Regions from separate parts of the Anoxybacillus sp. FSL W8-0382 genome, predicted to be linked through region 2. Evidence: a T-box and tRNA genes for the amino acid it is inferred to sense, from the RefSeq annotation. Region 2 holds a T-box; the other holds one or more tRNA genes.
What was found. The T-box of region 2 lies ahead of ileS (isoleucine--tRNA ligase). A T-box ahead of a tRNA ligase gene usually reads a tRNA of that ligase, here a tRNA-Ile.

Region 1: it encodes a tRNA-Ile, which carries the amino acid that the T-box ahead of ileS (isoleucine--tRNA ligase) is inferred to sense. The anticodon was not compared.

The regions. Positions count from the first base shown of each region.
Region 1 is NZ_JBBOPX010000001.1:452,339-455,706, forward strand. Features, by position in the region: rRNA gene rrf (5S ribosomal RNA) at 1-13, shown strand, start outside; tRNA gene NSS60_RS02405 (tRNA-Asn) at 180-254, shown strand; tRNA gene NSS60_RS02410 (tRNA-Ser) at 260-350, shown strand; tRNA gene NSS60_RS02415 (tRNA-Glu) at 372-443, shown strand; tRNA gene NSS60_RS02420 (tRNA-Val) at 452-527, shown strand; tRNA gene NSS60_RS02425 (tRNA-Met) at 557-633, shown strand; tRNA gene NSS60_RS02430 (tRNA-Asp) at 638-713, shown strand; tRNA gene NSS60_RS02435 (tRNA-Phe) at 719-794, shown strand; tRNA gene NSS60_RS02440 (tRNA-Thr) at 832-907, shown strand; tRNA gene NSS60_RS02445 (tRNA-Lys) at 918-993, shown strand; tRNA gene NSS60_RS02450 (tRNA-Leu) at 998-1,078, shown strand; tRNA gene NSS60_RS02455 (tRNA-Gly) at 1,083-1,157, shown strand; tRNA gene NSS60_RS02460 (tRNA-Leu) at 1,167-1,252, shown strand; tRNA gene NSS60_RS02465 (tRNA-Arg) at 1,261-1,337, shown strand; tRNA gene NSS60_RS02470 (tRNA-Pro) at 1,358-1,434, shown strand; tRNA gene NSS60_RS02475 (tRNA-Ala) at 1,442-1,517, shown strand; tRNA gene NSS60_RS02480 (tRNA-Met) at 1,530-1,603, shown strand; tRNA gene NSS60_RS02485 (tRNA-Ile) at 1,612-1,688, shown strand; tRNA gene NSS60_RS02490 (tRNA-Ser) at 1,702-1,794, shown strand; tRNA gene NSS60_RS02495 (tRNA-Thr) at 1,823-1,895, shown strand; tRNA gene NSS60_RS02500 (tRNA-His) at 1,904-1,979, shown strand; tRNA gene NSS60_RS02505 (tRNA-Gly) at 2,156-2,226, shown strand; tRNA gene NSS60_RS02510 (tRNA-Ile) at 2,232-2,305, shown strand; tRNA gene NSS60_RS02515 (tRNA-Asn) at 2,325-2,399, shown strand; tRNA gene NSS60_RS02520 (tRNA-Ser) at 2,403-2,494, shown strand; tRNA gene NSS60_RS02525 (tRNA-Glu) at 2,506-2,577, shown strand; gene NSS60_RS02530 (cation diffusion facilitator family transporter) at 2,637-3,368, opposite strand, start outside.
Region 2 is NZ_JBBOPX010000001.1:1,854,619-1,857,986, reverse strand. Features, by position in the region: gene NSS60_RS09720 (YggT family protein) at 1-128, shown strand, start outside; gene NSS60_RS09715 (YlmH family RNA-binding protein) at 128-901, shown strand; gene NSS60_RS09710 (DivIVA domain-containing protein) at 964-1,467, shown strand; T-box leader at 1,512-1,727, shown strand; gene ileS (isoleucine--tRNA ligase) at 1,772-3,368, shown strand, end outside.

The sequences.
Region 1 (3,368 bases), 1.4 Mb from region 2:
GACGTTGCCGGGCAAAACAATATGTTATTCCGCAGTAGCTCAGTGACGAGCGATGCTTCATCGATCAAGCTGCGAGTTGCCTCGACGCATTCATCATCATTGAGTATGCGAGTAGAGGAAGAGGCAGTAACATCCAATTGAAATAATGGTTAAGCAGTATGAATTACTTACGTTTTTATTCCGCAGTAGCTCAGTGGTAGAGCACTCGGCTGTTAACCGAGCGGTCGTAGGTTCGAATCCTACCTGCGGAGCCATTTACGGAGAGCTGTCCGAGTGGTCGAAGGAGCACGATTGGAAATCGTGTAGACGCGATGAGCGTCTCAAGGGTTCGAATCCCTTGCTCTCCGCCAGCCACTTTGGAAATAATATATGGCCCGTTGGTCAAGTGGTTAAGACACCGCCCTTTCACGGCGGTAACACGGGTTCGAATCCCGTACGGGTCATCTTTTATGGAGGATTAGCTCAGCTGGGAGAGCACTTGCCTTACAAGCAAGGGGTCGGCGGTTCGATCCCGTCATCCTCCACCATAGATAAAAAATTAGTTCTTTCTCATCATCGCGGGGTGGAGCAGCCAGGTAGCTCGTCGGGCTCATAACCCGAAGGTCGCAGGTTCAAATCCTGCCCCCGCAACCAAAATGGTCCCGTAGTGTAGTGGTTAACATGCCTGCCTGTCACGCAGGAGATCGCGGGTTCGAGTCCCGTCGGGACCGCCATGTATGGCTCGGTAGCTCAGTCGGTAGAGCAAAGGACTGAAAATCCTTGTGTCGGCGGTTCGATTCCGTCCCGAGCCACCATTTTGAATCATGTCAGTTTCGTATGAATATATAGTGTGCCGGCTTAGCTCAATTGGTAGAGCAACTGACTTGTAATCAGTAGGTTGCGGGTTCAAGTCCTGCAGCCGGCACCAGATTGTTTTTGAGCCATTAGCTCAGTAGGTAGAGCATCTGACTTTTAATCAGAGGGTCGGAGGTTCGAGTCCTCCATGGCTCACCATGATGCGGGTGTGGCGGAATTGGCAGACGCACCAGACTTAGGATCTGGCGCCTCTGGCGTGGGGGTTCAAGTCCCTCCACCCGCATAATGCGGAAGTAGTTCAGTGGTAGAACACCACCTTGCCAAGGTGGGGGTCGCGGGTTCGAGTCCCGTCTTCCGCTCCAATATGCCATGCCGGGGTGGCGGAATTGGCAGACGCACAGGACTTAAAATCCTGCGGTAGGTGACTACCGTGCCGGTTCGAGTCCGGCTCTCGGCACTTCATATGCGCCCGTAGCTCAATTGGATAGAGCATCTGACTACGGATCAGAAGGTTAGGGGTTCGAATCCTCTCGGGCGCGCCATGTTTATATCATTATGAGGACGGGAAGTAGCTCAGCTTGGTAGAGCACATGGTTTGGGACCATGGGGTCGCAGGTTCGAATCCTGTCTTCCCGACCATTTTCAAGGGGTCTTAGCTCAGCTGGGAGAGCGCCTGCTTTGCACGCAGGAGGTCATCGGTTCGATCCCGATAGGCTCCACCATATATTTATAATGGCGGCGTAGCTCAGCTGGCTAGAGCGTACGGTTCATACCCGTAAGGTCGGGGGTTCGATTCCCTCCGCCGCTACTAGCTTAGGACCTTTAGCTCAGCTGGTTAGAGCAGACGGCTCATAACCGTCCGGTCGTAGGTTCGAGTCCTACAAGGTCCACCATGTTATATTATACGGAGGAGTACCCAAGTCTGGCTGAAGGGGTCGGTCTTGAAAACCGAGAGGCGTCGAAAGGCGCGCGGGGGTTCGAATCCCTCCTCCTCCGCCATATACAGTTTCATATCGCTTTATATTATGCCGGCTTAGCTCAATTGGTAGAGCAACTGACTTGTAATCAGTAGGTTGCGGGTTCAAGTCCTGCAGCCGGCATCATTGTGGCGGCTATGGCGAAGTGGTTAACGCACCAGATTGTGGCTCTGGCATTCGTGGGTTCGATTCCCACTAGTCGCCCCATAACATTTGCAAATTCAAATATGCGGGTGTAGTTTAGTGGTAAAACCTCAGCCACGAGCGACGCTTCGTCGAGTAAACCACGAGTTGCCTCGACGCATCCATCATCTTTGAATATGCTAGTAGAGGAAGAGGCATGACTGAGCGTGATGAGTGTTGCTTATTATAAAATTCGACGTGCGGGTGTAGTTTAGTGGTAAAACCTCAGCCTTCCAAGCTGATGTCGTGGGTTCGATTCCCATCACCCGCTTACATGGGCCTATAGCTCAGCTGGTTAGAGCGCACGCCTGATAAGCGTGAGGTCGGTGGTTCAAGTCCACTTAGGCCCATTATAATCTTTATTTTCGTTCCGCAGTAGCTCAGTGGTAGAGCACTCGGCTGTTAACCGAGCGGTCGTAGGTTCGAATCCTACCTGCGGAGCCATTTGGAGAAGTACCCAAGTGGCTGAAGGGGACGGTTTGCTAAACCGTTAGGTCGCGTTTTGCGGCGCGCGGGTTCAAATCCCGCCTTCTCCGCCATTGCCACATATGGCCCGTTGGTCAAGTGGTTAAGACACCGCCCTTTCACGGCGGTAACACGGGTTCGAATCCCGTACGGGTCACTAGAAAAAGGGACATCTCATAATTGATATGGGATGTCCTTTTTACATTTTGCTCAAATTTATTTTTTGTCTAAAAATTGTTTCCCGTATTCACCATGTGGGTGAATAGATGGATGTTCGACTTGAACTGTGACATGTGAGAGATTATATCGTTCTTTTAACATTTCATTAATGGCTAAAACGATGCGAAATGGTTCGATATGTTCGTTAATGAGAACGTGTGTAGTAAGGGAATAATGATCAGTCGAAATGGCCCAAATATGCAATTCATGCACATCTTCTACTCCTTCGATAGAAAGAATATCAGAACGAATGCGTTCGATATCAAATTGATGTGGAACAGCGTCCATCAGAATAAAGTACGACTCACGGACAATTTTTGCCCCACCTATAAAAATAATTGCCCCAATGACTATGCTGATCAGTGGATCGAAAATATATAGTTTTGTAAAGTAAATCAAAATTGCTGAAATGATGACACCAATGGAACTGAGCAAATCGCCAATGAAATGCCATAAAGCGCTTTTTACATTTAAATTTTCTTCTTCTTTCATGCTCTGGCTTAAAACGATTGTTAACACAAGATTAACGATAAATCCGATTGTTGCGATCGTTAACATGAAGGAAAATTGAATGGATTCGGGATGAATGAAACGACGGATTCCTTCGACAAAAATCCCCACCGCAATAACGACAAGTGCAAGCCCATTCAAAAATGAGGCGATAATTTCAAACCGTAAATAACCAAATGTAAATTTTTTATTTGGCGGACGAGAAGCTAAATAAAGAGC
Region 2 (3,368 bases):
AGCCGTTTCGTCGCTTTATTCCGCCGATTGGTATGATCGATATTTCTCCAATTGTCGCCTTGCTTGTTTTGCGCTTTGCGACAGCAGGCGTTTATGGGTTAGTTGATATGGTTAATAGAGGGCTGTAATGGACATTTATCAACATTTCCGCAAAGAAGAGCATCATTTCATCGATCTCGTGTGCGAATGGAAGCGGCTCGTGACGGAACAATACGCTCCGAAACTAACCGACTTTTTAACTCCGCGCGAACAGCAAATTGTCCGCTCGATTGTCGGCCATCACGATGATGTACACGTTGCGTTTTTTGGCGGTTCATCGTCGGTCGAACGAAAGCGTGCGCTATTATATCCGCCGTACATGCAACCGAATGAAGAGGATTTTCAACTATCGTTATTTTCCATTCGCTACCCGAAAAAATTTGTGACGCTCGGGCATCGCGACGTGCTCGGCGCACTTTTGTCGCTCGGTGTGAAGCGGGAAAAGTTTGGTGACATTATCATCGTTGATGATGTTATTCAATTTGTCGTTGCTAAAGAAATTGCGCCGTTTGTTCAAATGAACGTCACAACGATTGGAAAAGCAAAAGTATCGTTAGAAGAACAACTGCTTTCGCAACTTCTCGTCGTGGAAGAACAGTGGGAGGAAGAGACGTTTACCGTTTCTTCTTTGCGACTTGACGCCATTTTAGCGCAATGTTTTCGCATATCACGCCAAAAAGCGCAAGCGCTCATTGACCAAAACTTCGTGAAAGTGAATTGGAAAACGGTTGACCAAGCTCATATGGAGTGCCAAGAAGGCGATTTATTGTCGCTGCGTGGGTATGGGCGCTGCCGACTGCAAGCGATTGTCGGTCAAACAAAAAAAGAAAAATGGCGCATCGTTGTCGAAAAAGCAAAATAAAAGCAGGATTTCCGCAAAAGATGTCGAATAACCCGATACGTACATAAGATGGAGGTGGCCGCATGCCGTTAACGCCGTTAGATATTCATAATAAAGAATTTAGCCGAGGCTTTCGCGGATATGATGAAGATGAAGTAAACGAATTTTTAGATCAAGTGATTAAAGACTACGAAATGGTGTTGCGTGAAAAAAAGCAATTAGAAGAAAAAGTGAAAGAGCTGACAGAAAAACTCAACTATTTTACAAATATTGAAGAAACGTTAAATAAATCGATTTTAATTGCGCAAGAAACAGCCGAAGAAGTGAAGCGAAACGCGCAAAAAGAAGCGAAGCTCATCATTAAAGAAGCGGAAAAAAACGCGGATCGCATCATTAGCGAGGCGCTCGCCAAAACGCGGAAAATCGCGATGGAAGTCGAAGAATTAAAACGGCAAGCGAAAGTGTTTCGCAGTCGTTTTAAAATGTTAATTGAAGCGCAGCTCGATATGTTAAACAACGACGATTGGGATCATTTATTAGATTACAAACTTGATGATGAAGCGGTGCAAGAAATAACAGAGTCTTGACGATGGCTATTGTGATTGCCTATAATATCGATTACAGTTATATCGTAAAAACGATGAAGGGGACAGTAGTTCTTTCATCAGCTTATTACAGCGAGCCGAGGGCGGTGGAAGCTCGGCATAAGCGAAAGAATGAAAATCACCCCGGAGTTCCGTGCTGAACAAATAGTAGGCCACGGCGCGTCATTCCCGTTACGAATGTCAAGTGGGCTATGTTTACATAGTCAACAAGGGTGGTACCGCGAGACCTTCTCGTCCCTTTTGGGCATGAGAAGGTTTTTTTATTTACATAAAAGGAGGTTACATGATGGATTACAAAGATACGTTATTAATGCCAAAGACCGATTTCCCGATGCGCGGAAATCTTCCACAACGTGAACCACAAATGCAAGCAAAATGGGATGAAATGGACATTTATCGAAAAGTGCAAGAGCGTACAAAAGATCGCCCGCTTTTCGTATTGCATGACGGACCGCCGTATGCGAACGGCGACATTCATATGGGACATGCCCTTAATAAAATTTTAAAAGACTTTATCGTTCGCTATAAGTCAATGAGCGGCTATTGTGCTCCGTACGTACCGGGCTGGGATACGCACGGCTTGCCAATTGAAACGGCGCTGACGAAAAATAAAGGCGTCAATCGGAAAGAAATGAGCGTTGCGGAATTCCGCAAGCTATGTGAGCAATATGCATACGAGCAAATCGACCGCCAGCGCGAACAATTTAAACGCCTTGGTGTGCGCGGCGATTGGGACAATCCTTACATTACGTTAACGCCAGAATATGAAGCACAACAAATTAAAGTATTTGGTGAAATGGCAAAAAAAGGATTAATTTATAAAGGATTAAAACCTGTGTATTGGTCTCCATCAAGTGAATCGGCGCTTGCCGAAGCGGAAATCGAGTACAAAGACAAACGTTCCCCATCGATTTACGTCGCTTTTCCTGTCAAAGACGGAAAAGGAGTGCTTGATGGGGATGAAAAAATCGTCATTTGGACGACGACGCCATGGACGATTCCAGCGAACTTAGGTATCGCTGTTCATCCAGAGTTGCAATATAGCGTCGTTGAGGCAGACGGTGGCAAATATGTCGTTGCATCCGAGTTATTACAATCGGTACAAAAAGAAATCGGCTGGGAGCATGTGACTGTATTAAAAACAGTGAAAGGAAGCGAACTCGAATACGTCGTTGCGAAACATCCGTTTTACGACCGCGATTCGCTCGTCATTTGTGGCGAACACGTCACAACAGACGCCGGAACAGGTTGCGTTCATACGGCCCCAGGACACGGGGAAGACGACTTTATCGTCGGCCAAAAGTACGGCTTAGGTGTCCTTTGCCCTGTCGATGAGCGCGGATATATGACAGAAGAAGCGCCAGGGTTTGCTGGCATGTTTTACGATGACGCAAACAAAGCGATTACAGAAAAGCTACAAGAAGTAGGTGCTTTATTAAAACTATCGTTTATTACGCACTCATATCCGCACGACTGGCGGACGAAGCAACCGACGATTTTCCGTGCGACAGCTCAATGGTTTGCGTCCATCGACAAAATTCGTGAGCAATTGTTGAAAGCTGTCGAAGAAACGAAATGGGTGCCGGCATGGGGTGAAATTCGCATCCACAACATGATTCGCGATCGCGGCGACTGGTGCATTTCGCGCCAACGCGCATGGGGGGTACCAATTCCGGTCTTTTATGCCGAAAATGGTGAGCCAATTATTACAGACGAAACGATTGAACACGTATCGAACTTGTTCCGCCAATACGGTTCAAACGTTTGGTTTGAGCGCGAAGCGAAAGATTTGCTCCCAGAAGGGTTTACGCATCCAGGTAGCCCGAACGGACGCTTTACGAAAGAAACAGATATTATGGACGTATGGTTCGACTCTGGTTCTT